DNA from 4 places in the Photorhabdus akhurstii genome. Region 4 is predicted to be linked to each of the others. Evidence: predicted binding sites of a transcription regulator. Region 4 holds the regulator's gene; each other region holds the start of a gene.

What was found. Region 4 encodes PurR, which represses purine synthesis genes. Its sites were predicted from a motif close to CANGCAAACGTTTGCNTG; they were not measured.
Positions count from the first base shown of each region.
Region 1: the regulator PurR is predicted to act here: its motif matches at 4,583-4,600, upstream of gltS (sodium/glutamate symporter).
Region 2: the regulator PurR is predicted to act here: its motif matches at 2,807-2,824, upstream of guaB (IMP dehydrogenase).
Region 3: the regulator PurR is predicted to act here: its motif matches at 3,883-3,900, upstream of purM (phosphoribosylformylglycinamidine cyclo-ligase).

Region 1 is NZ_CP020335.1:243,778-251,547, forward strand. It holds gene B0X70_RS01045 (AsmA family protein) at 1-949, opposite strand, end outside; gene B0X70_RS01050 (4-hydroxyphenylacetate 3-hydroxylase family protein) at 1,518-3,059, shown strand; gene B0X70_RS01055 (uracil-xanthine permease family protein) at 3,146-4,531, opposite strand; gene gltS (sodium/glutamate symporter) at 4,774-5,982, shown strand; gene B0X70_RS01065 (HigA family addiction module antitoxin) at 6,099-6,416, opposite strand; gene B0X70_RS01070 (HigA family addiction module antitoxin) at 6,472-6,765, opposite strand; gene B0X70_RS01075 (class I SAM-dependent DNA methyltransferase) at 7,295-7,770, shown strand, end outside.
Region 2 is NZ_CP020335.1:3,159,596-3,167,365, forward strand. It holds gene guaA (glutamine-hydrolyzing GMP synthase) at 1-1,203, opposite strand, end outside; gene guaB (IMP dehydrogenase) at 1,277-2,743, opposite strand; gene xseA (exodeoxyribonuclease VII large subunit) at 2,916-4,289, shown strand; gene B0X70_RS13670 (TonB-dependent receptor domain-containing protein) at 4,321-6,603, opposite strand; gene B0X70_RS13675 (S9 family peptidase) at 6,733-7,770, opposite strand, start outside.
Region 3 is NZ_CP020335.1:3,214,351-3,222,120, reverse strand. It holds gene ppk1 (polyphosphate kinase 1) at 1-1,397, opposite strand, end outside; gene speG (spermidine N1-acetyltransferase) at 1,461-2,030, opposite strand; gene purN (phosphoribosylglycinamide formyltransferase) at 2,144-2,782, opposite strand; gene purM (phosphoribosylformylglycinamidine cyclo-ligase) at 2,779-3,819, opposite strand; gene upp (uracil phosphoribosyltransferase) at 4,045-4,671, shown strand; gene uraA (uracil permease) at 4,740-6,032, shown strand; gene B0X70_RS13895 (hypothetical protein) at 6,168-6,359, opposite strand; gene B0X70_RS13890 (hypothetical protein) at 6,437-6,607, opposite strand; gene B0X70_RS13885 (hypothetical protein) at 6,591-7,034, opposite strand; gene B0X70_RS13880 (6-phospho-beta-glucosidase) at 7,278-7,770, opposite strand, start outside.
Region 4 is NZ_CP020335.1:2,987,201-2,994,970, forward strand. It holds gene B0X70_RS13065 (outer membrane lipoprotein) at 1-39, shown strand, start outside; gene slyA (transcriptional regulator SlyA) at 126-557, opposite strand; gene B0X70_RS13075 (DUF1289 domain-containing protein) at 1,117-1,356, opposite strand; gene gloA (lactoylglutathione lyase) at 1,529-1,942, shown strand; gene rnt (ribonuclease T) at 1,942-2,598, shown strand; gene B0X70_RS13090 (Grx4 family monothiol glutaredoxin) at 2,711-3,058, opposite strand; gene purR (HTH-type transcriptional repressor PurR) at 3,750-4,775, shown strand; gene punR (DNA-binding transcriptional activator PunR) at 4,782-5,690, opposite strand; gene punC (purine nucleoside transporter PunC) at 5,838-7,034, shown strand; gene cfa (cyclopropane fatty acyl phospholipid synthase) at 7,332-7,770, shown strand, end outside.

The DNA of each region.
Region 1 (7,770 bases), 2.7 Mb from region 4:
GAAGAAGGTGACCAATAACATCGGTGAAATGGAGATCATTTAGCGTCGTATCCATGACATTGAAATCAATGATGCCCTCTTTTGCTTGCCAGCGTCCGTTAGCCAAACCGACATTTTTGACTGAGGCATCCAGATAATTAGCAGACCAGTTTTTACCTTCCAGCTTGGCATTAGTCAGGCTGAGATCTTTGATGCTGACTGCGGGTAATGTGTTCGCTTTTAGCAATAACTCTTCAAGTGTCATTGGCGTTTGCCAACGAATATTACTGATAAGTAAATTGCCCCACTGCCAGCTACCATCAGGCCGGCGTTGCCCATTACCCGATATTGAACCTTGTGCCAATGTTGCACCAAATGAACGAATAGTCAGGGTATTTTGCTGGTTATCTCCTCGCATAATGACTTTTTCAAGAGAAATATCATTGAAATTCAGTTTGTCAGCACTGAATTGAAATTCCCCATTCCCTGTCAGCTTATTTGATGGTGGGTTCCAGGGAGTGATACCACCGGTGATGTTTTGCCCTTGAATTTGCCAGTCCGCATTTTCTGACTGAATAGTCATCTGATTAAGTTGCAGAATATTGGCGCTAAAAGGGAGCGATTGTGGCTGGCCTTTGATGGTTAATTGGCCCTGTTGCAATAACAGACGCTGAAAATGACGAGGGGAAGTGAGTTGCTGCCAGTTGAAATCGAATGCGACAACTTGAGCCGCTAAAATGAAAGTCTGTTGCTGATTGCTAATGGCAATATTGGAAAATGCCAAAGTGCCCGGCTGTGACCAGCTATGTTCGATATTGCCGATTTGAACCTGATAACGGCTGTGATGACTCAGCCATTGACTGATCTGATGCGCTCCCCAGTTTGTCTGCATCATGACATAAACAGCGATTACGGCCAGGATTAGCAGTAATAACAGAGTAACCAGCGATTTTCTTAACCATCTCATCATCAGACTCCAATTTAATCGGCTTATAGCTTCCTTTTATGCCGTAATTTTGGCGTTCACTCAAGAGATGGTGAATAAAAGTTATGAGCGAGGAGAAATTATTATTTGTAACATTTGTATAATTTAACAATAGAAATACCAATAAGTCACTATACTGATTGTTATTTCTAATAATTTCAGGGTATGAAATGAGGGGAATAATAAATTATTTGTTATCGTTTTATTCTATTAAAATAAACTTAAGAGATTAATCTTTGTTTAATTGTATTTTAATTTTCATGCTAAGTTTTTCTTATTAGTAACTTAGAGTGTTTGTATGAATTTGTTAATAATTATATTGTGTGATTAATATAGTAATTAAATCTATATTTTCTTGCATGACAATATAGCCAATGACATCTGAATGAATTAATGTATTAATGGATGGCTATAAATGGAATAATGATGTTTTTTCGTCATTCCTTTCTATTCCTTTCTCAATTTGATTGATGCTTGAAATAACACTACATAGTTTATTTTCACCCATCTTCCGGCAAATAAGTAATGTAAGGAATCTTCTATGTCAGAAAACATGAAACAAAAATCGTCGAATGAAGGTAGTATCCGCACAACCCGCCCACTTACAGGAAAGGAATTTCTGGATGGGCTAAACGATGGTCGGGAAGTCTGGGCTTATGGTGAACGCATTCAGAATGTCGCCAACCATCCTGCTTTCCAAAATCCAGCCCGCGCTATTGCGAAACTTTACGATGCTTTGCACGATCCTGCTCATCGTGATGTACTGACTACGGCTACAGATACGGGGAGTGTTGGTGTAACACATCCCTTTTTCCGTATACCGCACACACAGCAGGATTTAATTGCTGATCGCGATGCTATCGCCGCGTGGGCCCGCATGAGTTATGGTTGGTTGGGTAGAAGCCCTGATTATAAGGCTTCGTTTCTTACCTCACTCGGCGTAAGACCGGATATTTATGGTGATTTTGCGGGTAATGCAAAAAACTGGTATATCCGCTCACAAGAAAACGTGTATTACTGGAATCACTCGATTATTAATCCGCCAATAGATCGTCATTTATCACCTGATGAAATTGGTGATATTTGTGTTCATGTTGAAAAAGAGTGTGATGATGGATTAATTGTCAGCGGCGCTAAAGTTGTTGCCACGGGATCGGCGATGTGTCATTACAACTTTATTGGTCATTATGGCTTACCAATCAAGAAACGGGAATTTGCATTGGTCTTTACTGTGCCGATGAATTCGCCAGGAGTGAAATTAATTTGTCGTCCCTCTTACTCAATGGCGGCAGATAAAATGGGCAGTCCTTTTGATTATCCGCTCTCGTCCCGATTTGATGAGAACGATACGATAATGATTCTGGATAAAGTGAAGGTTCCTTGGGAAAACGTATTTATCTACGGAGATATAGATAAAGTTTCGTTATTTTTTGCTGAGTCGGGTTTTTTTCATCGGGCTATGTTGCATGGTGTGACCCGATTGGCGGTTAAACTTGATTTTATTTCTGGATTGCTCCTTAAGGGAGTTGAAGCCACAGGTACGAAGGATTTTCGTGGCGTGCAAACACGGGTTGGTGAAGTATTGTCATGGCGTAATCTGTTTTGGGCGCTCGGTGATGCGATGATTAAATCTCCGGAGCCTTGGGGGGAAGATGCCCTATTGCCTCGGTACGAGTATGGGATAGCTTATCGTTGGTTTATGACGCAGGGTTACCCGAGGGTAAAAGAAATTATTGAACAGGATCTGGGCAGTGCCTTGATTTATATTAACTCTCATGCCCGCGATTTTTCCAACCCGGAACTGTCTCCTTATCTTGATAAATACATGCGTGGCTCCAATGGTTACAGCGCAGTTGAGCGAGTCAAGCTCATGAAACTGATTTGGGATTCTATTGGTACGGAATTCGCTAACAGGCATGAATTATACGAGCTAAATTATGCCGGCAACCATGAAATCACCAGACTCGATGTATTATGGGCTTCTCAAGCCTCGGGCTTAGTGGATCAATTGAAAGGGTTTGCTGAACAGTGTATGAGTGAATACGATCTTGATGGTTGGGTTGGTAACGATTTTATTTGGCCTTCCAACCGCTAGGAGATAAACCATCATCACGCGCGATGGTGATTTATACGTGCGTGATGAATTGATGATGTGTAATTCGATATCGGATTTTAAAAAGATTATTTTTCCTGAGGAAACACCAGATTAAGAGTGATCGCTGTCAAACCACCGGCAGCAATACCGGAAGAGAGTAACGTTTTCAGCCAGTCTGGAGCGAACTGTAAAATTAGCGGTTGTTGGGCGACGCCCATACCAACCGCTAAAGATAGCGCGATAATCATAATTGCCCGGCGGTTAAGTGCCTCTCTGGAAACGATACGGACACCAGACGCGGCAATTGTACCGAACATCACGATAGTGGCGCCGCCCAATACCGGTTCAGGGATCTGTTGCACAAATCCTGCCACCGCAGGAAATAGACCCAACAGCGTCAACATCAGCGCCACGGCATAACCTACACGACGGCTGGCGACGCCGGTTAATTGGATAACCCCGTTATTCTGCCCAAAACAAGAATTTGGGAAGGTATTAAATACGGCGGAAAGCATAGAATTTAGCCCATTAGCTAAAACACCGCCTTTAATACGCTTCATATATAGAGGGCCGCTGACTGGTTGCTCGGAAACATCAGACGTCGCGGTAATATCGCCGATGGTTTCCAGTGAAGTCACCATAAAAATCAGCATCAACGGGATAAGCAGATTCCAGTCAAAGGAAAGACCATAATAGAGTGGTGCGGGAATTGTCATGAGTGAACTATTTTCCTGTACCGTTGCTGGCGGCAGCATACCCATTAGCCAGGCGACAACATAACCGACCGCCATTGCAATCACCAGAGAAGCGACACGCAGATAAGGATTACGCTGGCGGTTCAACAAAACAATGACTGCCAACACAACACCAGCCAGAAACAGATTCTCTGGAGAGCCAAAAGTGTGATTTTCGATAGCAGAGAATCCACCGCCGATAGAGGTCAATCCAACCTGAATCAGAGACAAACCGATAATCATCACCACAACACCGGAAACCAACGGGGTGATAATTCTCCGGGCCAGATGCAATACGCGGGATAACAGAATTTCGGTAACGGATGCCGCCATCAAAGTACCGAATAACGCTGCCATCATGGTAGGAATGTCGGTCCCGCCGTTTTTTAATGCCAGCCCGCCCATAATCAAGGGGGAAACAAAGTTAAAACTGGTCCCTTGGATGGAAAGCAAACCAGAACCGACAGGCCCCCAAGTTCGAATCTGAATTAATGATGCCAATCCTGAAGCAAACAGAGACATACTGATAATCCGCTGCGTATCGTGAGCAGGCAACCCTAGCGCTTGGCAGATCAAGATTGCTGGCGTGATGACCGCGACAAACATTGCCAGTAAATGCTGACAGGCAGCAAACAACGTTTGTGGCAACGGTGGCCGATCTTCTAAGCGATAAATCAATTCACTAGTTGGTTTTTTCGGGGGTATTGTTGCCGCTTGTTCGGGGGATGAGCTAAGCATGGTGTGAAATTCCGGGCTGACAAAGAACGCATTTTAATGATCAATTGTGTAAAAGCAATCGTTTGCTTAAAAATCCTGTTAGCTGCTGTGATTCGCTCTGGTCACATTTTTATATGTTTTAACTTGTGTTTGTTGCAGATTTTTTTTCTAATCCAGCGTTGCCTGCTTTTGGCGTTCTCTAAAGGATGAGTATAACGTCGTAATAACTTACATAATTTTAACAATATAGCTGGGGTACATAGATGTATCATCTTGATGTTTATGGCACGCTCGTTGCGTCTGCATTAGTACTATTACTTGGACGCAAACTTGTACAATCAGTCCCATTTCTTGAAAAATACACCATTCCTGAACCTGTCGCGGGTGGCCTGTTAGTTGCTCTGATTCTTTTAGCGGTTAAACAAACAACAGGCTGGGAAATCAACTTTGATTTATCTCTTAAAGACCCTTTGATGTTAACTTTCTTCGCCACTATCGGCTTGAATGCCAATCTTGCCAGCCTGAGAGCGGGTGGTAAGGTCCTGTTCACGTTTGTTTTCGTCGTTGTTGGCTTGCTGCTGGTTCAGAACACGGTGGGTATCGCTCTGGCTGAACTGTTAGGTCTGGACCCATTAATGGGCCTGTTGGCGGGTTCTGTTACGCTGTCTGGCGGTCACGGTACAGGCGCAGCTTGGGGTAAGCTGTTTAGTGAGCGTTATGGTTTTGAAAATGCAACAGAAGTGGCGATGGCTTGTGCGACTTTCGGTTTAGTACTGGGTGGTTTGATTGGTGGCCCGGTCGCTCGTTTCCTGGTGAGAAATACAAAAACTCCAGGACTAAGGGGCGATGATACCGAACTGCCGACGGCATTTGAAAAACCTTATACCGGGCGGATGATCACAGCGTTAGTGATGCTGGAAACGATCGCACTGATTGCTATTTGTTTGATGGCCGGTAATTTTGTGTCTGAATTTCTGCAAGGTACATGGTTTGAATTACCGACATTCGTCTGTGTGTTATTTATCGGGGTTATCCTCAGTAACAGTCTATCGGTGCTAGGTTTTTACCGAGTTTTTGACCGAGCGGTGTCTGTACTGGGTAACGTGAGCCTTTCCCTATTTCTGGCAATGGCGTTAATGAGCCTGAAATTGTGGCAGATGGCATCGCTGGCATTACCGATGCTGGTCATTCTCACCATCCAGGCTATCGTGATGGCGCTGTATGCAATTTTTGTCACCTATCGGGTGATGGGTAAAAACTATGATGCAGCGGTTCTGGCGGCGGGTCACTGTGGTTTCGGTTTAGGAGCGACACCTACCGCTATTGCGAACATGCAGGCGATTACCGATCGCTTTGGGCCATCCCATGTGGCGTTTCTGGTGGTGCCGATGGTCGGGGCATTCTTTATCGATATCGTTAACGCGATTGTGATTAAACTCTATCTGCTACTGCCGGTATTCCCTGCTGTGTAGGGATAAATTAGCAAGGTACTGCGCCAGCTATGTAGTTGGTGCAGTATTGTCTTTGTGTTCTTTGATCATTATTTATTTTAGCGTCAAAACGACAATACAACGCAATATATTCGCAACTAGGCGGCCACCAAGGGCTGCGCGTGTTCCAATTTGTCAGCCAAAACTTCATTATGTTGAGCCAGCCACATGTCATTGATGAACTGGAGGTTAAGCCAAAACTCCGGTGTGGTTCCCAAAACCTTTGCCAGCAAAAAGGCTGTTTCCGCAGTCACTCCACGCCGACCACCGCACAGCTCATTGACGGTCTTCCGGCCTACGCCCATAGCTTTTGCCAGTTCGCCCTGGGTGATACCCAAGGGTTCCAGAAATTCTTCTTTGAGCATAGCGCCCACACTGGTAGGTTGATGAGCGGGAATTTTTAGTGTTTCAATCATAATTTCACCTCTTACCTTTCTGTCTAATTATGGGTATTCCTCAGCGCTTTCATCATTAAACATGATGCGGGTGCTGTACTGGCGTAAACAGGCGCGTTAGACGAGTTAAATCTATTTCCTGTTTAGCTTGCGCCAGGCTATGCGCTTCCTGGAGTCTCAGCCACATTTCCGGCGTACTGCCGATCACGTTGGCTAAACGCACCGCCATTCTTGGCGTTACCGCTGCGCTACCTTCAACCACACGCCGAATAGTTGACGGAGAGACATCAAGCGCACGTGCAAGCACTCTAAGACTAATATTTAAATGCTTCATCTCGTCAGAGATGTAGCGCCCCGGATGGGACGGCATATAATTATTGTTTGCGCCCTATTGCGTTACGAGAGGCGTTATAACGCATATCGAGTGTCGCGCAACAATCTTTTTTGCGTAAAGCCGCCTTTGTCGAATTCGTCAAAATATTGGCGAGATTTGCCATGACGTAATGGATAGAAAAATATGTCTCTACCCCCTAAAGCGTGTTTTGAAAGACTTAATTCTTAAGATCCTATATATGATAAGAATAATAGTTTCCACAAAACATATCATAGGTGTTTTATATTTATCTTATTTCCTCATATTTATCCAAAAATCAACCAGCATTAAAAAATTATATCTAATTCATCGCTAACGCATTAATATAAATAACGTTTCATAATTCTGCTACGCGAGAATTTACTAACCTATTGTTATAGGTGGAATTATGAGTGATGTAAGATGTGGCGCTATTTTGGAATCTTATTTATAACAAGAGAAAAACTTTCAGTAATTATTAATTCGTACTAAATAATATATTTCTTCGATAAATAGAGTATTTTGGCCTTTAGCTAAGGATAACAACATGAAAGATAACGCTTTATATGACCCTATTGCACATCTTTACGAGAGCTTTTCAGATGCTACTGACCATATCAAAGTAGAAATCAGAACTATCTTCGATCTGGCAGGGGATATACACGGGAAATCAGTGTTGGATTTAGCCTGTGGATATGGCCTCTTTAGTCGAGAATACAGAAATCGTGGCGCGTCGAAAGTCATTGGAGTCGATATATCAGAAAACATGATAGCGATTGCGAAAAGCAAATCACAACAATACGGTGACGATATCGAATTTCACGTAAGAAATGTCTGCAAGATGGAGTCGGAGTCATTTGGCAAATTTGACATAGTTAATGCAGCCTGGTTATTTTGCCATGCAGAATCTCTTGAAGACCTTGAAACTATGTTCCGTGTCATTGCCGCTCATCTCAAGCCTTCCGGTAAACTAATTGCGTATACCTTTGAACCTGATTATCGATTAGAGAAAGGGAATTATGA
Region 2 (7,770 bases), 170 kb from region 4:
ATGACGGTTCAACATGTCATAAGGCAATCCCAATTCCAAACCAATCTTGCGCACTTCATCTTTAAACAGCTCTTTCAGCGGTTCCACCAGACCCAATTTCATCTCTTCCGGCAAACCACCTACGTTATGATGAGATTTGATAACGTGTGCTTTGCCTGTCGCAGATGCCGCTGATTCGATGACGTCTGGGTAAATAGTGCCTTGTGCCAGCCATTTAACCTGAGTCTGTTTACTTGCCTCTTCATCAAAGACTTCAATAAATACACGACCTATCGTTTTACGTTTCTCTTCCGGATCATTGATGCCAGCCAGTGCAGCAAGGAAGCGATCTTCTGCTGGGACATGAATGATATTCAACCCAAATTTGCCGGCAAACATTTCCATTACCTGATCAGCTTCATTCAGACGCAGTAAGCCGTTATCAACAAATACACAGGTCAGGCGATCACCAATTGCACGATGCAGTAACAATGCGGTGACAGAGGAATCAACACCACCGGACAGCCCCAGAATAACGTGATCTTCACCAACCTGTTCACGCAGGCGTACAACGGTATCTTCGATAATAGAAGCAGGTGTCCACAACGCTTCACATTGGCATATATCCAGTACAAAACGTTCCAATATACGCTGCCCCTGATGGGTATGGGTGACTTCCGGGTGGAATTGCACGCCATAAAAACGTTTTTCTTCATTCGCTATAATGGCAAATGGACAGGTATCAGTGCTGGCGATAGTGATAAAGTCCTCAGGAATTGCCGTAACTTTATCACCGTGACTCATCCATACATCCAATAATGGTTTACCTTGCTCATTTGATGAATCTTGAATTCCACGGAATAATGCGCTTTCCGCTTTAATCTCAACCTGAGCATAACCAAATTCACGTTCAGTAGAATCTTCTACCTTACCACCGAATTGTACTGACATCGTTTGCATGCCATAGCAAACGCCGAGAACAGGAATACCAGCGTTAAAAACATATTCAGGAGCCCGTGGACTTCCTTGTGCTGTAGTACTTTCCGGACCACCGGAAAGAATAATACCGCTTGGGTTGAATTCGCGGATTTGCTCTTCAGTGACATCCCATGCCCAAAGTTCACAATAAACCCCGATTTCACGGATACGGCGAGCAACCAATTGAGTGTATTGCGAACCAAAATCAAGGATAAGAATGCGGTGCTGATGGATATTAGTTGTCATGTGCGGTGAATTCCAAAAAAACAAGTAACAAATAAAGATAAGCAGCCCTTATACGGGCCACAATAAATATGGATTACAAACCTAGCCGGTAGTTTGGAGACTCTTTGATAATGGTGACATCGTGAACGTGGCTTTCCTGAATGCCAGCACCACTAATGCGAACAAATTCTGCTTTGGTTCTCAATTCATCAATAGTTGCACAGCCGGTCAGTCCCATACAGGAGCGCAAGCCTCCCATTTGCTGATGGACAATGTTTTTCAGCAAGCCTTTGTAGGCAACACGACCTTCAATACCTTCCGGTACCAGTTTGTCTGCGGCATTATCAGTTTGGAAATATCGATCAGAAGAGCCTTTGGACATCGCCCCTAATGATCCCATGCCACGGTAAGATTTAAATGAACGTCCTTGGTACAGCTCAATTTCTCCTGGTGATTCTTCTGTCCCTGCCAACATAGAACCCACCATAACGCACGACGCTCCCGCTGCGATAGCTTTGGCAATATCGCCAGAGAAACGAATGCCGCCATCAGCAATAACTGGAATACCAGTGCCTTCCAACGCTTCAACAGCATCAGAGATAGCGGTAATTTGCGGCACTCCTACACCGGTAACAATACGGGTAGTACAGATAGAACCGGGACCAATACCGACTTTAACCGCATTGACGCCTGCCGCTACCAGCGCTTTTGCACCTTCCCCAGTCGCCACGTTACCACCAATAATTTGTAGATTTGGGTACTTAGCACGAGTTTCACGGATACGTTGCAGTACCCCTTCTGAATGACCATGCGAGGAATCAATAAGCAGAACATCAACACCAGCGGCAACCAATGCATCAATACGCGCTTCATTGCCAGCACCAGCACCAACCGCGGCACCAACACGTAAACGACCACGTTCATCCTTACAGGCGTTAGGTTTACGTTCTGCTTTCTGAAAATCTTTAACTGTGATCATGCCGAGCAGATGAAAGTTTTCATCAACTACCAACGCTTTCTCAACACGTTTTTCATGCATTTTCTGCAACACAATTTCACGGGCTTCAGCTTCTTTTACTGTCACCAGACGCTCTTTAGGCGTCATTACCGCAGTAACAGGCTGATCCAAATCGGTAACGAAACGGACATCACGGCCAGTAATAATACCAACCAACTCATTTCCTCCAGTGACAACCGGATAACCCGCAAAACCATTACGTTCTGTCAATTCTTTAACTTCACGCAGCGTTGTTTCAGGTGCCACAGTGACTGGATCTGTCACAACACCACTCTCATGTTTTTTGACTCGGCTAACTTCTTCTGCCTGACGCTCAATAGACATATTTTTATGGATGAAACCCATGCCACCTTCTTGAGCCAATGCGATAGCCAAACCGGATTCAGTGACAGTATCCATAGCGGCAGACAACATTGGAACTTTTAGACAAATGGTGGAGGTCAGTTGAGTAGACAGGTCAGCAGTATTAGGTAGAACAGTAGAGTGAGCAGGAACTAACAGAACATCATCAAAGGTTAAAGCTTCTTTTTTAATTCGTAACATAAGCAATATCTCACCAAGCTGCTGAAAATTTAAGGGATAAAATATTGCCGCGGCATTATACAGAACGTAATCGGTTGCCTCCAGCATTTTATTAAAAAATTTCTTGCTTACTTCATGATGCAGGTTAGTATCAGCACATTAAGTTATTGTTTTGAAATTTGATCTTTCTCACATGTCACTACTTTTTAATACTGGAATTTTTTCTGTCAGCCGTCTCAATCAGACGGTTCGGCAACTGCTTGAAATGGAAATGGGCAGAATTTGGCTAAGCGCTGAAATATCCAATTTTTCTCAGCCCTCCTCCGGGCACTGGTATTTCACGCTAAAAGATGAACGTGCCCAAGTGCGAGCGGCGATGTTTCGCAATAGCAATCAACGGGTAACATTCAGGCCGCAAAATGGTCAACAGGTTTTGGTTCGGGCGGCAATTACGCTTTATGAACCAAGAGGGGACTATCAGCTTATTGTTGAAAGTATGCAACCCGCCGGTGATGGTCTGTTACAGCAACAGTTTGAACTATTGAAACAAAAACTCAGTACAGAAGGGTTATTTGACCAAAGCCATAAAAAACCATTGCCATCCCCGGCTCAACAGCTTGGTGTAATTACTTCAACCAGTGGCGCAGCCCTGCATGATATTTTGAATATTTTAAAGCGCCGTGATCCATCACTGCCCATCATCATTTATCCGACAGCGGTTCAGGGAACAGAAGCACCGTTACAGATTATCCGAGCTATTGAATTAGCCAATGAACGGCAGGAATGTGATGTACTGATTGTCGGACGCGGAGGCGGCTCTTTAGAAGACTTATGGAGTTTCAACGACGAACACGTCGCCAGAGCCATTTTTCACAGTGATATTCCGATAGTCAGTGCGGTCGGTCATGAAACAGATGTTACCATTGCTGACTTTGTAGCAGATTTACGCGCCCCGACACCATCAGCGGCGGCTGAGTTAGTCAGCCGTAATCAGCTCGAATTATTACGCCATATTCAATCGCAACAACAACGGCTGGAAATGGCAATGGACTACTTCTTTGCCCAGAAACAGCGTGTTTTCAGTCTGGTCTCTCATCATTTACAGCAGCAACATCCTCGTTTACGACTAGCGCGTCAACAAAATTTACTAGTCAGTTTACGCCAGCGGCTCACTGACAGCTTGCAACGACATTTGAGACAAAGTGATCTGACTTATAAGAAATTACAGCAACAGCTCTGGTACGCTGAACCTAGTCCGCAGATCCACCAATATAGCCAACAGATTCAACAACAAGATTTTCGGTTAAGGCAAGCGATTGAAAGGCAAATTAGTCGTTCCAGAGAAAAATTTGCCATTTCTTGTTCACGGATGGAAGCGGTTAGCCCTTTGGCAACCCTGGCCCGCGGTTATAGCATTAATCAAACATCGGATGGAAAATTACTGAAACAAACCAAACAGGTACATGTTGGTGATGTCCTGAATACCCGTTTACAAGATGGCTGGATTGAAAGTGAGGTGTTGAAAATCAAGAAAGAACGGAAAAAACGATCTGCAAATCTGAAATAGTGGCTTTCCTTTGCCACTTATTTTTCCTATGTCAGAAACGGATTTCTGCACCGGCAATATAGGTCCGGCCCCGAGCGGTTTGATTAGCAGAAGTGGATTCATTCATTAATGCAGCCGTATTATTCATACGATTAAGCGCTTCAGAATAGTTTCTGTTTGTCAAATTCTGTACCAAGAATTTAAGTAGCACATTTTTATTTATTTTATAATCACTGTAAAAATCGACCACGGTTGGAATTTTTTTCTCCTTTTCCATCACCGTTCGCCCATCACTATCCTGATTATAGGGATCTGAATCTAGCTTATAGGAATTACCGGTATATTTAACTATCGCTCCAATACGAAGTTTTTCGCCTAATAAGCGAACCCCTGTATCCAAAGTCATAAAACTTTCAGGTAATTGTGATGCAGGATCTGCCCCAAAAATCGATGTAGAAATAGAAGTCGGTTGGCTTGTTTTTTGTCGACTATAAGCCAACTTGCTATAAAATACACCGACATCATAATCAGCAGAGACTTCATAACCGCGCATTCTTACCGGAGTTATGCTATTGCTATAAATATGTATACCAAAATTTGCGTCAACATGCTTCCAATCTTCTTCTGATAATTTCGAAGATTGGCATACCCTACCATCTTTACACAGAGCATATAAATCACTACTGATGTAATTCTTTATCTTAGTATGATACCAGGCTGCTTTCAGACGGAAAGTATCTCCTTTTACAATCATGTCTGGACGGTAACTATTAAAGCCGATTTGATAAGTATCTGCTTTTTCTCCTTTCAGGAATGGATTAATTGATGCGCCACCTTCATTGCCATAGAAGATTTCCTGTACGTTCGGCGCTCTCATTGAATGAGTATAACTCACAAAAGGCTGGAATTCAGGAATGATTTCCGCTGATAGCAGAACGCTTGGATTAAATCCACGCTCTTTCAAATTCAATTCGGCTTTACCTTGAGGGAAACAGTTAACTCGTGGCTCACAGGCTGGTTTATGGCCCTTTACACTGTAATCAATATAATTAAGATTAATATTAGCTTGGTAAATATCACGAGTAATTTTCAATCCGCTATAAATACTGGCAATATCTTGTTTACCACTTGGTGCGAAACTATTATTTTCTTTTGCTTCACTATCTTTCTTTTTATATTCCTTCTTTTTTTCCTCCTCTTCTATATCAGAGTAAATACTATCAGTCGTCTTACTATATTCAGTTTTCATCAACTTACCACCGAATATCAGATCAAAATCTGTATCTCCGTAATTAAAACGGCTGATGTTACTGAGATTAATAGTGTTTGACTTATTTTTAGTTTTACTTTTTATTAACGCATTAAGTGCAGTATTATATATTTGATCACTTCCACTAGTGCTAACCAACAATTTCATATCAATCAATTCACTGAACGGCTTATAGTTGTATTTCAGATAAAAATCCTCGCTATCAATATGACGATGGGTAAATTTATTGTGATACAAGCGACCATTTAATTCCATATCATGAAATTCATTTGGCTTAATATTTAATTTCATTAATTGCGAATTTGGTTTCTGTTTAAAATATTTATTAGTACCAAATTCATCACTTGATATTCCATCCCCATTTTTATAATTTGCATCAATTGAATGTCCACTGGCGGCCAACATAGCGCCAATTGATCCTTCAGAACTAAAAGCCTGAGTTTTACTGGCGACGGCTATCATGCCATTATGACCAATTCCATTATCGCCATAGAGCATTTTTGTACGTATTCCCAGTGTATTACCACTGAATATCACATCATCAACACCAATTGTACGGAAATTAGCACTACCTGCTAATGCGTTGACACTATCAGATCCATCAGATTGTCCCCGGCTAATATCCACACCGACAATAAAGTTAGGATCAATTAATGAACCAAACTGACTCTGAAGGCTATTACCGTGGGTTATGCTGGTGGGTGATGTACCATAAAAACTCTGGCTAACACCATCAACCATCATATTTACTCGACCAAATCCACTTAATCCACGAATATTCACACTCACCGTTCCCTGCCCCGGATCTATTTGGGTATAGGTCCCTGGCATACTACGTAATATGCTATCCATTGATTGAAGTTTTGTATCTTCACCTTTAGAACTGTAAGAGCCGGGCCTTTCCATTGCCCTCACTTCCGCATCATCCTGCGAACCAGAAATCTTAAGGCTACTGAACTTCATTACCTTATCTGATTTCCTCTCTTGCTTTTCCTCACCATAAGCAAACCCTTGCAGCCCAATTAAAACCACGCCAGCCCCTGCTATCTTTGTCATTATTTTCATTTCAATTATCCTAAATGCATACAAATCAATATTTGCTCACATACCAGTATTCAGAAAACAAAAATATTCAGCACTGATAAATTATTATCAGTGCTTCAAATAACAAATTTATATTATTTATAATTTATTTCAGTTATCTTTTAATTGCGGAAAATACTTTTTAGCGTCATCCAGCATCAAAATAAAACTGTAATCCATTGCAGTATCTTTTAATCGATTAAATCGGCCTGATTTACCACCATGCCCGGCGCTCATATTGGTTTCTAATAATAAAATAGAGTTACCTTCCTTCATATCCCGTAATTTTGCCACCCATTTAGTCGGCTCCCAATATTGCACTTGGGAATCATAAAATCCACTCGTCACCAATAAATTTGGATAACGTTGGTGTTTTATATTGTCATACGGACTATATGATTTAATCCGGGAATAATCCTCTTTATTTTCAGGATTACCCCACTCCTCATATTCTCCTACTGTCAGAGGAATAGAAGGATCAAGCATGGTTGTCACGGCATCAACAAAGGGAACTTGAGCAACCACGCCGCGATATAATTCCGGTGCCTGATTAATCACAGCGCCCATCAGCAAACCACCAGCACTCCCTCCCATCGCATAAACACGTTTACTGTCACCATATTTCTGAGCAATCAGTGCCTTAGTCACATCGATAAAGTCATTAAAACTATTCATTTTATTTTCGACCTTACCCTGTAGATACCATTTCTTACCCAGTTCTCCGCCACCACGTACATGTACTAATGCGTAAACAAAGCCCCGATCTAATAAACTCAATCGCGGTGAGCTAAATGAAGGGTCCATGCTGATACCATAAGCCCCATAACCATATATTAATATCGGGTTTTGGCCTTTTTTAAACAGTGATTTTCGATAAACCAGAGAGACAGGAACTTCAACGCCATCACGAGCCTTCACCCAAATACGCTGGCTCTCATAATGATGTTTATCGAAACCTTTTACTTCTTGCTGCTTAAGTAATTCCCGCTCACCTGTTTTCATATTCCATTGGAATGTTGAGCTTGGTGTCGTCATGGATGAATAACCATAACGGACAAAATCAGTATCGGGTTCAGGGTTGTAATCAATCCATGCCATATAACTTGGATCATCGAACTTAATCTGTTTTTCTTGCTGTGTCTGCCAATT
Region 3 (7,770 bases), 230 kb from region 4:
TAGAGGCGAGCTGTTTTTTCATTAAAATTACCCGTACCAATATGGGCATAGCGAACAATTTCTTCGCCTTCCAGACGGGAAATAAGGAACAGCTTTGCGTGAATTTTTAGTCCCGGTGCTGAGAAAATGACATGTACACCCGCTTCGGTTAGTCGTTTGGCCCAATGAATATTGGCTTCTTCATCAAATCGTGCCTGTAATTCAACCACGACGGTCACTTTTTTACCGTTATGGGCAGCATGGATCATGGAATCAATAATGCGGGAGTCTTTTGCTACCCGATAAATATTGATCTTGATGGAAAGTACACTTGGGTCGAAAGAAGCCTGACGTAATAATTCCAATACATGTTCAAAGGTGTGATAGGGATAATAGAGCAGCACATCTTGTTCACGAATCGCATCAAAACCGTTGCGGAAATTATCAAACCAGGTGTGTCGTAATCTCGGCAAGGGTTTATTGAGTAGATTTCTCTTCCCCTCATTGGGGAATTTAATGAAATCTTTAAAATTGTGATAGCGTCCGCCAGCAATCACTGAGTCATCGTTTGACAAACCAAGTTTGCTACGCAGTAATTCCACCATTTCGTCTGGCATTTCTCGCTGGTAAACGAATCTTACCGGTTCCGCTGTCAGCCGTTGTTTCAGCGTGGATGACATCAGTTCGAGCAAGCTTGATTCCATCTCTGTGGCTAGATCATATTCAGAATCACGGGTCATTTTCATTGAGTAGGCGTTCAGGGAATCATAATCGAAAAAGCCTTTGAAAATTTCATCAAGACAATAACGCATAATATTGTCTAGCAGGATCATCGATTTGCGGCGGTGCGGCATTTCAGGTGGCAAGTTAACAAAACGTGGCACCTTATCTGACGGAATTTCCAATAGCGCATATTGAATATTCTGGCCGTGGACAATTTCAACTGCCAGATAAGTGTAGTCATCTTTCAGAAATTCAACCAGGTTGGTTTCTGGATTGATTAAGATTGGCGTAGTATGTGGCCGCAGATGTTGACGAAAATATTGACGTAACCAGATTTGTTGATTGGGTGAAATTTGTCGTTCATTGATTAGAAAAATTTGATTACGAGCGATTTCTAATAGCAATTCATTATAGAGCACATCAAATTCTTGATCGGTTTTAGCCACTTTAGCCTGAATTTTTTTCAGTACATTTCGAGCGCTGGTGGCCGATCCCCGTTCTTCATTAATTAATATTCGCCGTTTCACATCAGCAAAACGGACTTTGTAAAATTCATCCAGATTATTGGAGTAAATACCAAGGAACCGCATCCGTTCTATTAATGGATTGCTCTTATCCGCTGCTTCTTGAAGCACACGTTCGTTGAATGATAACCAACTAAGTTCTTTCTCGGTATAGAGCCTGTCTTGGGACATTGTTACTCCAGGTGTTAAGGTAAAAGTATTAAAACTTTGAATACGACAGGGCGTCGTTTGTCGCTATATTTCTGTCTGTAATTGCTGACTCATTTTTTCATCTTCCTTGGATACAAAATATTGATGTTGGAAAACGCACATGCGAATGGCTGTGTGGTAACTACCATTAATAAAGAATTCGTCTATTAATTCGCCTTCAGTATAGAAACCTAGCTTATTATAGATGTGAATGGCCTTGGCGTTCTCTTTATCAACAATCAGGTAGAGTTTATACAGATTAAGGACGGAAAATGCATATTCCATTGCCAGTTTTGCCGCTTTGGTTGCATGACCTTGGCCTTGATGTGCAGGAGCGATAATAATCTGAAATTCTGACCGGCGGTGGATATAGTCGATTTCGACTAATTCAACTAAACCCACTTTGGCGTCAGAGCTTTCGATAATAAACCGGCGCTCGCTCTGGTCGTGAATATGTTTGTCATAGAGATCGCATAGTTCAACGAAAGCTTCATAAGGTTCTTCGAACCAGTAACGCATAACGCTGGCGTTGTTATCTAATTGATGGACAAAAGGGAGATCTTCCCGTTCAAGGGGACGTAACCTAACAGGTGGGGTATGAGAACCACCAGACATTTGGCACCTCAGTGTTTTTAGTAAGGAACATAATTAATAATAGTTCGCAGTGCCGGGTATGTTACCACAGCACTGTAATTAGCCGTTAATATACCCATTAGGGTATAAGTAAATTATTCCGCGGCATAGCCTTCTGGAGGGAGAATCTTTCCATCCAGATACGCTTTGCCATTAACCATACTTAGGCGCCCTTCGATAAACCAGTTGATAACTAACGGATAGATGTCGTGTTCCTGAGTCTGAACTCGTTTAACAACCTCATTTTCCTGATCACCGGCAAAAATAGGAACTTTAGCTTGCAGGATCACCGGACCGCCATCCAGTTCTTCTGTTACAAAGTGGACGGAAGTACCGTGCTCTGTATCACCATTTTCTATCGCTTTGCGGTGAGTATGCAGGCCGGGATATTTGGGCAACAGAGAAGGGTGAATGTTTAGCAAGCGGCCAAGATAGTGCTGAACAAAATCTGGCGTCAGAATACGCATATAACCCGCGAGGACCACCAAATCTGGTTGATACTGATCAATGGCATGTTTCAACGCTTCATCATAAGCCTGACGATCTGCATAGTCTTTCGGGCTAATAACATGAGCGGGAATATCCGTCTGTTTAGCGCGTAACAGACCGTAAGCATTTGCTGTATTGCTAAATACCGCGCAAACCTGACCATTGATTCTGTTCTGCTGGCAGGCATCAATCACCGCCTGGAGATTGCTTCCGCTGCCAGAGATGAGTACAACGATACTTTTCATTTAATAACAACCTGTTGTTCACCCTCTTGCAGTGTCGCGATAGAGCCGATATGCCAGGCTTTCTCACCGGCGGCAGTGAGTAATTCAATAGCGTGTTCAACGGCTGTTGGTGGTAATGCAATTATCATCCCGACACCACAGTTGAATGTACGGTACATTTCATGACGGCTAACATTACCTGTCTGTTGCAACCAATTAAATATGGCCGGCCATTGCCAACTGGATTCGTTAATCTGTGCCTGGGTATTTTCAGGTAGAACACGTGGAATATTTTCCCAGAAACCGCCACCGGTTAGATGAGCAATAGCGTGAACATCAACGTGTTCAATCAAGGATAAAAGGGATTTCACATAAATTTTTGTCGGGGCGAGCAGGTGATCTGCCAGTGATTTACCTTCAAGCTCGGTTGCTTCTGGATCTGTGTTGCTGACGGCCAGAATTTTGCGTATCAGAGAATAGCCGTTTGAGTGAGGGCCGCTGGCGGCAAGGGCAATCAAGGCATCACCTGCTTGAACCTTACTGCCATCAATGATTTCTGATTTTTCAACCACGCCAACGCAGAAGCCAGCAACATCATAATCTTCGCCGTGGTACATCCCCGGCATTTCTGCGGTTTCTCCACCAACCAGAGCACAGCCGGATAATTGACAGCCTTCCGCGATACCGGTGATAACGCTGGCGGCAGTATCAACGTCCAGTTTCCCGGTTGCATAGTAATCGAGGAAAAATAGGGGTTCTGCGCCTTGAACAACCAAGTCATTAACGCACATTGCAACTAAGTCAATGCCGATAGTGTCATGGCGTTTGAGATCCATTGCCAGACGTAACTTGGTGCCGACGCCATCAGTACCAGAAACCAGAATGGGTTCGCGGTATTTTTGTGGTAATGCGCATAAAGCGCCGAACCCGCCTAAACCACCCATAACTTCTGGGCGACGGGTCTGTTTTACAACACCTTTAATACGGTTGACTAAGGCATTACCAGCGTCGATATCGACACCAGCATCTTTATAACTAAGAGAGGTTTTGTTGGTCACTCGAAGCCCCCAAGGCGGTTGCGTTTGATAAATTAAGACAGAATAGTAACAATTCTAACAGTCTAAGCAAACGTTTGCGAGACTCTTGTTTAGGATCAAAATTCTCGCAAGTAGGGCTGTGTTTGATGAAAATCAACGGATTGGTAGTGGTGTTATGGGTAAAAGAGGGTATAATCTCGCGGTTTTTTTGTCTGCTGGCGACATGACATACAGTAGGAGAAGTCCATGAAGATCGTTGAGGTGAATCACCCACTTGTTAAACATAAACTCGGTCTGATGCGAGCGAATGATATCAGCACCAAACGCTTTCGTGAACTGGCCGCAGAAGTTGGAAGCCTTCTGACTTATGAAGCAACTGCTGATTTAGAAACTGAAAAAGTCACTATTGATGGCTGGTGTGGTCCGGTGGCAGTTGAGCAGATTAAAGGTAAAAAAATAACTGTCGTACCTATTCTGCGTGCGGGGTTGGGGATGATGGATGGTGTATTGGAGAATGTTCCCAGTGCCCGGATCAGCGTCGTAGGGGTTTATCGTAATGAAGAAACCTTAGAACCTGTCCCTTATTTCCAGAAACTGGCCTCCAATATTGATGAACGTATGGCTCTGGTGGTTGACCCTATGTTGGCAACCGGCGGCTCTATGATTGCAACTATCGATTTACTGAAAAAAGCCGGCTGCCAGTCGATTAAAGTTCTGGTTTTGGTGGCCGCGCCTGAAGGTATTGCCGCGTTGGAAAAGGCCCATCCTGATGTGGAACTGTATACAGCCTCTATTGATGAGAGACTCAATGAACAGGGATACATTGTGCCTGGCTTGGGGGATGCAGGCGATAAGATATTTGGTACGAAATAATAAGTTAGCCGACTTTTGAGTCGGCTTTTTTTGGTTCTAACGCAAGAATATTAAGAGGATAAATTAAGATGACCCGTCGTACGATTGGAATAGATGAGCGGCCTCCTTTTTTACAGACCATTCCACTCAGCTTCCAACATCTTTTTGCTATGTTTGGTGCGACGGTATTGGTGCCGATTTTGTTTAAAGTCAACCCAGCGACAATTTTGCTGTTTAACGGTATCGGTACATTGTTGTATTTGGTGATTTGTAAGGGAAAGGTTCCGGCATATTTGGGATCGAGTTTTGCTTTTATTTCGCCGGTTTTATTGTTGTTGCCGCTGGGATATGAGTTGGCTCTAGGCGGGTTTATTCTGTGCGGTGTGCTATTTTGTCTGGTTTCACTGATTGTCAAGGTGGCAGGGAGAAGTTGGATTAATGCGCTGTTTCCGCCTGCGGCAATGGGGGCGATTGTGGCTGTTATTGGTCTGGAACTTGCTGGTGTTGCGGCTGATATGGCGGGTTTGCGTCCGGCGGAAGGCGCCAGTATTGATCCAACAACATTGACAATTTCTCTGGTAACGCTGGCGGTAACCGTGCTTGGTTCAGTGATGTTCCGTGGGTTTCTGGCCATTATCCCGATTCTTATTGGCGTATTGGTAGGTTATGCGTTGGCGTTTCTGATGGGGGTAGTTGACCTGACGCCAATACGTGAAGCGCCGTGGTTTGCATTGCCAACTTTTTATACCCCACGTTTTGAATGGTTCGCTATTATGACGATCTTGCCTGCGGCGCTGGTTGTGATAGCGGAGCATGTTGGTCACTTAGTTGTGACGGCGAATATTGTGAAAAAGGATTTGTTAAAAGAGCCGGGTTTGCATCGTTCTATGTTCGCAAATGGTTTATCAACTGTGATTTCCGGTTTCTTTGGTTCAACGCCGAATACGACTTATGGCGAGAATATTGGTGTCATGGCAATTACCAAAGTTTACAGTACCTGGGTTATTGGCGGTGCTGCGATACTGGCGATTTTGCTCTCCTGCGTCGGTAAATTGGCGGCGGCAATTCAGGCCGTGCCGGTTCCAGTCATGGGCGGTGTATCGCTGTTGCTTTATGGGGTTATTGGCGCATCAGGTATTCGGGTGCTGATTGATTCCAAAGTGGATTATAATAAAGCACAAAATCTTATCCTAACTTCTATCATTCTTATCATTGGCGTCAGTGGGGCGAAAATTAATATCGGTGTCGCTGAACTTAAAGGTATGGCGCTGGCAACGATTGTAGGTATCGGGATGAGTTTGATTTTCCGACTGGTCGCTATTTTCCGTCCCGAAGAACGATATATTGAATCTTCCGTTGAATCTGTTAATCGGAATCATTAACTGGAGCAATAAATTCGATTCATTACCCCCGCTTTGAATGATTTTATCAGGGAAGAGCGGGGATGGGTTGAGTAATTAATCTTATTCCGTGGAGGAGATTAGGAAAGCAAATATCTCCACGTTTAGGCACGAACATCAGTAATTAAGCTCCTGATTATTTGGAGTCACTCTTTCGTCGGCATGAGCAGTATAAGCAGATAAGCCATTTAGTAAGTTAGATTCAGTCAATCGTTTCTTGGCGGTTTTTTGAATAATTGATCCTTGTTTACTAATCTTCTCAATGTCTACAGCATCGCCTGCTTCAAATTTGGGTATTATTTTGAACATACACAAGAAAGCCATTATCGAGGGTGTTAGGTTTTAGTTATGGAGTAAAAAAGGAGCGAAAAGCTCCCTTCAAGTGTTTATCGGACTACGTACCAGTTTGGTTTTTCATTGAGATACTGAACAGTACCCTCTCTTTCGGATTTTTTTAGGGCGCTGTAAGCAGCTCTCATACGTTCCGCTTTTTTAGCTACCGCTTCTTCGAGTTCAAGCTTTTCTTTTTCAGCTTGTTCGTTATGTATGTATGACATAACCCCTCCCGTTTGGATCTAACTTATCTATTATGGTAAAGCCGTTTTGTGTCACAAATCGATATATATACCGCTTATAGACCCTGTTTAGTCGCTCATCTGCGGCTAGTAAAATGTATCCACTAGGGCTGACCGCATTATAGTGCTCATTAATCAGCCTTTCAACTGCGTACATAATCCCTATCATCTGATTATGGTTATTTGTAGGACACCTCTCAAATAGAGTGTTGTTATCTAAATTGTTTTTTGCATCAAATGAGACTTCGAAAAAATTGTTTAAATCGAAGCTGTAATTTTCAGGTAAAAAGACAGAAGAATCTCCCTTTGAAATAATCTCCATTATAATCAAGGTATATTCCACGCCAGACACCTCAAAATCTGAGATATGTGCTTCGCCATATCCGAGATTCTCTATTTTAAATGGCATAGATTTTCCTAAAATTTCAACGTGTTGAAACTGTTATTTTCAATATTCTTCAATCAATTGATTTCAGCGCAGTATAATACAGAATCTCTTGTTCAAACTTAACGTGAAAGATAAATGCGTGCGGCGCCGCAAAAAAAAGAGGTTACAAAGTCAGTTAGCGATATCTGTTAGTCAGAAGTAACAGGTATCGCTTTAATTTTATGCTTGTTCTGATTTCAAATTAATTAATCAGGTACCGCTTATTCATTGAAATTGCGGAAGATAATCACGGTTTATCATTAATACGTCATCCAATAGTGGTGAAGCAATGTCTACGTCGGCAACCAGTGGATTGGTGATCAGCGCCAACAGTGCGGCGTCGCGGTCGCCATGAACTGCTGCTTTGATCGTCAAACGTTCGTAAGTTTTTATCTGTTGTGTCAGAGGATACATACTGTCAGGCAGGCGGCCGAACGTTAGCGGGTGGGCGCCTTCTGCATTAATAATACAATTGGTTTCGATGACGGCATCGTCCGGTAAACCCCGAATAGCGCCGTGGTTTGTGGTATTGACTACCAATTGGCTATCGAGATTGTTATGAATGGCGCAAATCAGATCCAGTGCAACCTCAGAATAGAATGCGCCACCGCGGAAACTGAGTTGCTCTGGCTTATGATCAAGTTCTGGATCAGCGTACAGTTCAAATAGTTCCTGTTCTACTTTCATCACTTGTTCTGCCCGGGTGCCTTGTGCGACA
Region 4 (7,770 bases):
GGCCAAGGCAGTAGTATTACTGTTTCACCTCGACAATAAGATATAGAAATAAGAAAACCGTGACTTCATTTTGGTAAGTCGCGGTCTTCTTTCATCCGGTTAACATTTCATGGCTATCGTAATTACTATCTACTCTGTAATTGGATAATATTTTGCTCTAACTTCTGCACTAAAGTGGAAAGAAAAGCAAGTTCCTCGCGTGAAATACCCTCCAGAATCTCATTTCTTGTGGATTCAATAACACCATCCAACTCCCTAATAACCGATGCAGAATCTTCAGTTAGCTTGATTCTCTTTGCACGACGATCATTGGCACAAGTATGCCGGGTGATAAGTTTTTTTTCCTCAAGCTGATCTAATGTCCTGACCAAAGATGGTTGCTCGATACCGATAGCTTTCGCCAACTGTATCTGAGATTGCTCCTGAGGTAACCGGCTAATATTGTATAACGTTACCCAATGAGTCTGAGTTAATTCTAACGGCTTTAAACGGTAGTCAATTAAAGCACGCCAAATACGAACTAACCGTGCCAGATCTGATCCCAATGTAGATTCCAATTGTCCCTCCTTAAATAAACTAGCCTACTAAACATAACAGCCAAATTTTTCTAAATCAGGCTAACTAGCCTTAAAAAAGTATATATAACTTCTGCATAATCACAGTAAATTCTTAGCAACTAACTAATTCAGGTAACTATAACCAAGAACAACTAAACTTAATTTAAACTCAGAACAAAACAATTAACATACAATATTTTTACCATAAAAACTATCAGAACTATGAATACAAGCAAACAGAAACCAATAAATATCATTCAATACTTTATTCAAAGTACTATAAGAATAGCTGTCATCTAAATGCTAAGCTATCTATTTTTACATTAATGTTGTTTTTATTTTACATTTATCACACAATTTGGCTTAAAATTCCATTTAAAACATAAAGTTATAAAAACACTCAAATAAGCTCCCTTAGTCTTTTCGTTAAGTAAAAAATAAAAAAATAACAAACAAAATACTTAAGATTATAGTAGAACATTTATAACTTCGCCAAAAATATAACCCTATATAAGTAAATCATTGAATTGTTAACTTTAATAACTTCAAAAATCTCTAATTAAAATAGTGATGGCTGCTCAGGTGGTTCTTCATCTGTCTGATTTTGTGCTCTCAATGCACGTAAATATCTTTGCCGGCACAGTCGCAATACTTCACGCTTTTGCCCATCAGACATTTTCATCCAATTAAATCTTTCTTCCCGGCTGCGATAACACCCCAGACAAAAACCTCGCTCATTAGCCTGACAAATTCCTCGACAAGGACTGGGAATAGCAAAAAACTCCAGTTGCTCAGCCATCACATCCCGTTTCCTATACAATTCACATACTATATTTAATTATAAACCTAGATAAGAATAAATTATAATTATGGGAAAATTGAACTGTAACCGTAAGACACGTTATAGTTAGTGGTTTTTGTGCGACCTACCGCACAAAAATATTGGTAAAACCATTAAATTAGAGGTAATTATGCGTTTACTCCATACCATGATCCGTGTTGGTGATCTACAACGCTCCGTTAATTTTTACACTGAAGTGTTAGGCATGCGTCTGCTACGCACCAGTGAAAACATCGAATATAAATACTCACTCGCCTTCGTTGGCTACGCTGATGAAAGCGAAGGGGCAGTAATCGAGTTAACCTATAATTGGGGAGTTGACCATTACGAAATGGGGAATGCCTTTGGTCACATTGCATTAGGTGTTGATGATGTCGCAGCCACTTGCGAATCTATTCGCCAAGCCGGTGGCAACATTACCCGTGAAGCAGGCCCTGTAAAAGGCGGAACAACCGTTATTGCTTTCGTTGAAGATCCAGATGGTTACAAAATTGAACTGATTGAAAATAAAAATGCCAGCAACGCTCTGGGTAACTCGATCTGATGTCTGATAAAAAAGAGCCAAACGTCCTTAGTGGACGTTTTCGAGGTTATTACCCTGTTGTTATTGATGTTGAAACTGGCGGCTTTAATGCCAAAACAGACGCATTACTTGAAATTGCCGCCGTTACACTGAAGATGGATGGTGAAGGTTGGCTAACGCCTAGCGAATCGCTTCACTTCCATATTGAGCCATTTGAAGGAGCCAATCTTGAACCAGCAGCCCTGGAGTTCACCGGCATTGATCCATTAAATCCGCTACGTGGAGCAGTGAGCGAATATGAAGCTCTACACGCTATTTTTAAAATGGTTCGTAAAGGGATAAAAAATAATCATTGTAATCGGGCAATTATCGTTGCTCACAATGCTAGCTTCGATCATAGCTTTGTTATGGCTGCCGCGGAACGCACCGGACTAAAGCGAAATCCGTTCCATCCGTTTGCAACTTTTGACACCGCTGCTTTAGGTGGTCTGGTATTAGGACAAACAATCTTAGCAAAAGCCTGCATCACCGCCGGTATCCCATTCGACAATCATCAAGCTCACAGCGCTTTATATGATACTGATCGTACCGCTGAATTATTCTGTGAAATGGTTAACCGTTGGAAACAACTTGGTGGCTGGCCATTAACGACCGCAACAGAAGAAAAAAACGGATAAATAGCTGAACGGCTAGATTAATATAATCAAATCTAAATTAAGCAATAATACCCCCCCATATATCAATATATGGGGAGATAGCATAATAATCTGTCTGTAAGTAATTAAAAAATTACTCTGTCGCGTCTTCGTCTTCGGGACGATATTTATCAGCAGTTTCTTTGATTAATGTTTGTAACTCACCACGCTGATACATTTCAATGATAATATCGCATCCACCTATCAACTCACCTGCTACCCAAAGTTGAGGAAAGGTTGGCCAATTAGCATATTTTGGCAATTCTGCACGAATATCTGGATTTTGCAAAATATCTACGTAAGCAAAACGTTCACCACATGCAGATAAAGCCTGAACAGCCTGCGCAGAAAATCCACAACTTGGCAATTTAGGAGAACCCTTCATATACAATAAAATTGGGTTTTCTTTAATTTGGCGCTCAATCTTCTCAATAGTCATCATTTTTATTTCCTTTAAACCAACACTATGTTGATAACCAACATCGTCACAATACTACGGAGAATACCATTTTCTCTCACTAAGATGTATCCTGATCTTTTCTTATCCTGATGCAGATGGCATCATTTTCACTGTTATTTATCGTAGAAGTTGCCAGGACGACCAGAAATTTACCGGCGCAGCAGTGAAAGCTTTTGGTTCTGGGGTGGGCTTAACAACCATCAGATTAATTCATTACTCTCTATTTTAACACCCAAAGGCAAAGGGCAGATAAACCACTGAGACTATCCGCCCAATTTCTTTTAAACGTAAAGTCAATTTTTAATCCATCTCATCAGCTCAAATCAGGCAAAGATCAAGCAAAGAGCGGCAAAAATGGCAATCATCACCAACGTGCTAACAGCAGTAAATAAACCAAGTTTCAAATCGGTATTCATAAAGCCTCCTCAGAATAAAAAGTTTATAACGACAAAAACCAGTCTATCGAGATGGTTAATTGCCCTTACATAAGGAAAAGCATAAATAGCGATTACCATTCATTTTATAACACTGATTATTGCTTTCACTTTTGAGCCAGATCAGACAAAATCCAAGATTTATCGCTAACTTATTGCCAGCCCTTGTGTAAAAGGGCTGGCAAATGATTAACAAAGCGTTTTAAATTTAGACCAAAAGGTCAGGAGTCTTTCACCTCATGGCAACGATCAAAGATGTGGCTAAACACGCTGGTGTCTCAACCACTACCGTATCCCATGTTATTAATAAAACCCGCTTCGTCGCTGAAGATACTAAAGCTGCCGTTTGGGCTGCTATTAAGACACTGAATTATTCACCCAGCGCCGTCGCTCGCAGTCTGAAAGTTAACCACACAAAATCGATCGGATTACTTGCAACGTCCAGTGAAGCCCCCTATTTTGCTGAAGTCATTGAGGCTGTTGAAAACAGTTGTTATAGCAAAGGCTATACGCTGATTTTATGTAACTCACACAATAACATTGATAAACAGAAAGCCTATCTCGCCATGCTGGCACAAAAACGTGTGGATGGACTGTTGATTATGTGTTCAGAATACCCGGAACAGTTGTTGGGAATGTTGGAAGATTATCGTAATATTCCAATGGTCGTTATGGATTGGGGTCAAGCCAGAAGCGACTTCACCGATACGATTATTGATAACGCATTCCACGGAGGTTATCTGGCTGGTCGTTATCTTATCGAGCGTGGCCATCGTGATATTGGCGCGATCCCCGGCCCTCTGGCACGAAATACCGGCGGTGGTCGCCATCAAGGATTCTTGAAGGCGTTAAAAGAAGCCAATATTCCGATCAGAGAAGAATGGATTATTCAGGGGGATTTTGAGCCAGAATCGGGCTATAAAGCCATGCATCAAATTCTGCATCAAAAACAGCGTCCGACTGCGGTTTTCTGCGGCGGAGATGTTATGGCTATGGGGGCTATTTGCGCTGCTGATGAATCAGGATTACGCGTCCCGCAGGATATTTCTATCATCGGTTATGACAATATACGCAACGCTCGTTATTTCTCTCCGGCATTGACCACCATTCATCAGCCAAAAGAACGACTGGGACAAATGGCGTTTTCTATGTTATTGGACAGAATCGTCAACAAACGTGAAGATGCACAAACTATTGAAGTACATCCACGCTTGGTTGAACGACGCTCTGTCGTCGATGGTCCATTTATCGACTATCGCCGTTAACCCGCTTTATTCATCTTGAAGCCATTCAGCATTAAGAGTTTCACTATCGCCAAGGTAGTCAAGCAACCAACTTAATGCTGGAGAATGGCTGTTTTGTACCCATGCCAAACAACATGGACTGTCTGGTAAAGGCTGTTCCAATTCCAGCACGGCTAATTTCTTCTGCCGAATAAGCGGCATCGCCCTATGCTTAGGCACCATTCCTACACATAACCCTTCGTTTAAACAAGACAGACCAGACTCCCAATCAGGAACTACCAGCCTGCGCTGGTTATCAAGATTCCAGGTGTCACGCTTCGGTAAATTACGAGATGTATCTTCAAGGCACAAACTTGGATAAGGCCGCATTTGGTCATCAGATAGCGGCCCCGGCAATTGAGTCAACTCATGGTCTGCGCTAACCACACATAACCAAGGCATAAACCCCATATCTCGGAAACTATACCTTTCCCCGACAGGAACCACTCGGGTTGCCCCAATGGCAACATCAACTCGACTATCCACCAGCGCATCCCACACACCATTAAACACTTCCTGATGAATAAAAAGTTCTATATCAGGAAAATGGTGGTAAAAATCAAGAATAAGCTGACGACTACGTTCTGGTTTGACAACGCGATCAATAGCAATATTAAATTGCCCTCGCCAGCCGTTTGCAACTTGTTGACATTGGTGACGAGTATCAATCATTTTTTTGATAACAGAGCGAGCTTCTTTGATAAAAATAGCGCCTGCCTCAGTTAATTCTACATCCCGATGATGACGCTCAAACAACGAAACGGCAAGCCACTCTTCCAATTGTCTTACGGTATAACTGATCGCAGAAGGGACACGGTGAAGCTCCAATGCAGCGGCACTAAAACTGCCTGTTCTGGCAACCGCATCCACGACTTCAAGCGAATATTCCGACCACATAATTTTACCTTTCAATTTTTTTCACAGCACTATGCAAATATTACCATTTCACAAGTAAAAATCACGACGTATAGAATATGTGTCAATATTGTTATCTACCTATCACTGCAAATTATTTTAATCATGACATTCAAAGAGAGTAATCAAATGAAAAACTCAAGTCAGTTCATGTTCTACCTTGCAGGCTTGAGTATGCTAGGTTATCTGGCTATTGATATGTATCTGCCAGCATTCGGTGCTATGCAACAAGAATTAGGGACATCAGCAAACGCAATTAGTGCCAGCCTAAGCATCTTTCTTGCAGGTTTCGCCTTTGCGCAACTTTTGTGGGGGCCTCTTTCAGATCGCTTTGGCAGAAAACCGATTATTATCACCGGCCTATCCCTGTTTTCTATTGGCTGTCTGGGAATGATGTGGATAACAGATTCCACCCAACTTTTAGTTTTGCGTTTTGTCCAAGCCATAGGTGTGTGTTCAGCCGCCGTCTCATGGCAAGCATTAGTTATTGATCGTTACGATTCCAATCGTACCAAACGTGTTTTCGCAACGATTATGCCATTGGTTGCACTCTCCCCTGCCCTAGCGCCTTTAATGGGAGCCTGGCTGTTGCAACATGGCGGCTGGCGCATAATTTTCCTAATCTTACTGACAATCACATTAGTACTGTTGTTTTTTACTCTATTTTTGCAAGAAAATCGCAAAAACCGTGAAACTCAAGTGCAAACAAATAATGTCTCTTTCCTTACGCTATTAAAATCACCACTGTTTAATGGCAACGTTCTGATATTCGCATCATGCAGCGCCGGCTTTTTTGCCTGGTTAACCGGCTCCCCTTCAATTCTCGGTGAAATGGGATATACCCCCGATGACATCGGTCTGAGTTATATCCCTCAAACGTTGGCCTTTATCGTTGGAGGTTATGGATGTCGCAGTATTTTGACCAAAATAAAAAGTGAGATTATTTTTCCTTATCTGTTAGTTGGCTATGCTGTCAGCATGATTACGCTCTATTTGATTGCAAAATTTAGCGAGCCAACTCTATTCACTATTCTGATCCCTTTCTGCTTTATGGCTGCAATGAATGGCGCATCATATCCAATTGCAGTAGCAAACGCTTTATCCGCTTATCCACAAGACAGTGGAAAAGCTACTGCATTACAAAACACGCTTCAATTAGGACTCTGTTTTATTGCCAGTCTGGTTGTATCAGCATTTATCAGCAATCCACTTATATCCACAACCACTGTCATGGTTTCTACCGTTGTTCCAATGACATTAGGATATTTTATACAGTGGAAAAAAAACGCTGATCGCTGCATTCAAACAGTTGAACAAAATTCTTGATATTAATCAAATTGTTACTCCAATAAAGGCTGCTAATTATCAATTAATTGCGGCCTTTATTTATTAATTGATAAAACAATTTTACGCTTTTATACTTAATAAAGATCTTTATTACAAATAACCTGGAATTTGAGGTTTTCAGGAGCAATGATTGCCCCATTAAACTCATGGATTAGTCATCTTTAAGATTTTTTTACTTTGATTCTTTGTTATTTTTTGCATTTTGCGTCTTCGCATCCTGCTTTGTTAGCTAAAACGAGCTCCTCAATATTCCATCACCCTAACGTTGGAGAGTATATGAGTTCACCCTATATTGAAAACCCGAAAACAGCCATTAACTCCTGGCAGAGAATTGCCAATCAGATGCTAGAGGAAGCAGGAATTCAAATTAATGGTCACAATCCTTATGACATCCAGATAAAAAACCCTAATTTCTACAAAAGAGTTTTACAACAAGGTTCTATGGGATTAGGTGAAAGTTATATGGATGGCTGGTGGGATTGTGAGCGGTTAGATATTTTCTTTTATCGCGTTTTACGCGCTGGATTAGAAAATAAAATGCCCAATAATCTCAAAGATATAGTAAGAATCGCAACAACCCGCTTACGTAATCTGCAAACGCCAAAAAGATCATGGATTGTCGGTTATCAACATTATGATTTAGGAAACGATCTTTTTACCCGTATGCTTGACCCTTATATGCAATATTCCTGCGGATACTGGAAACAAGCTAAAA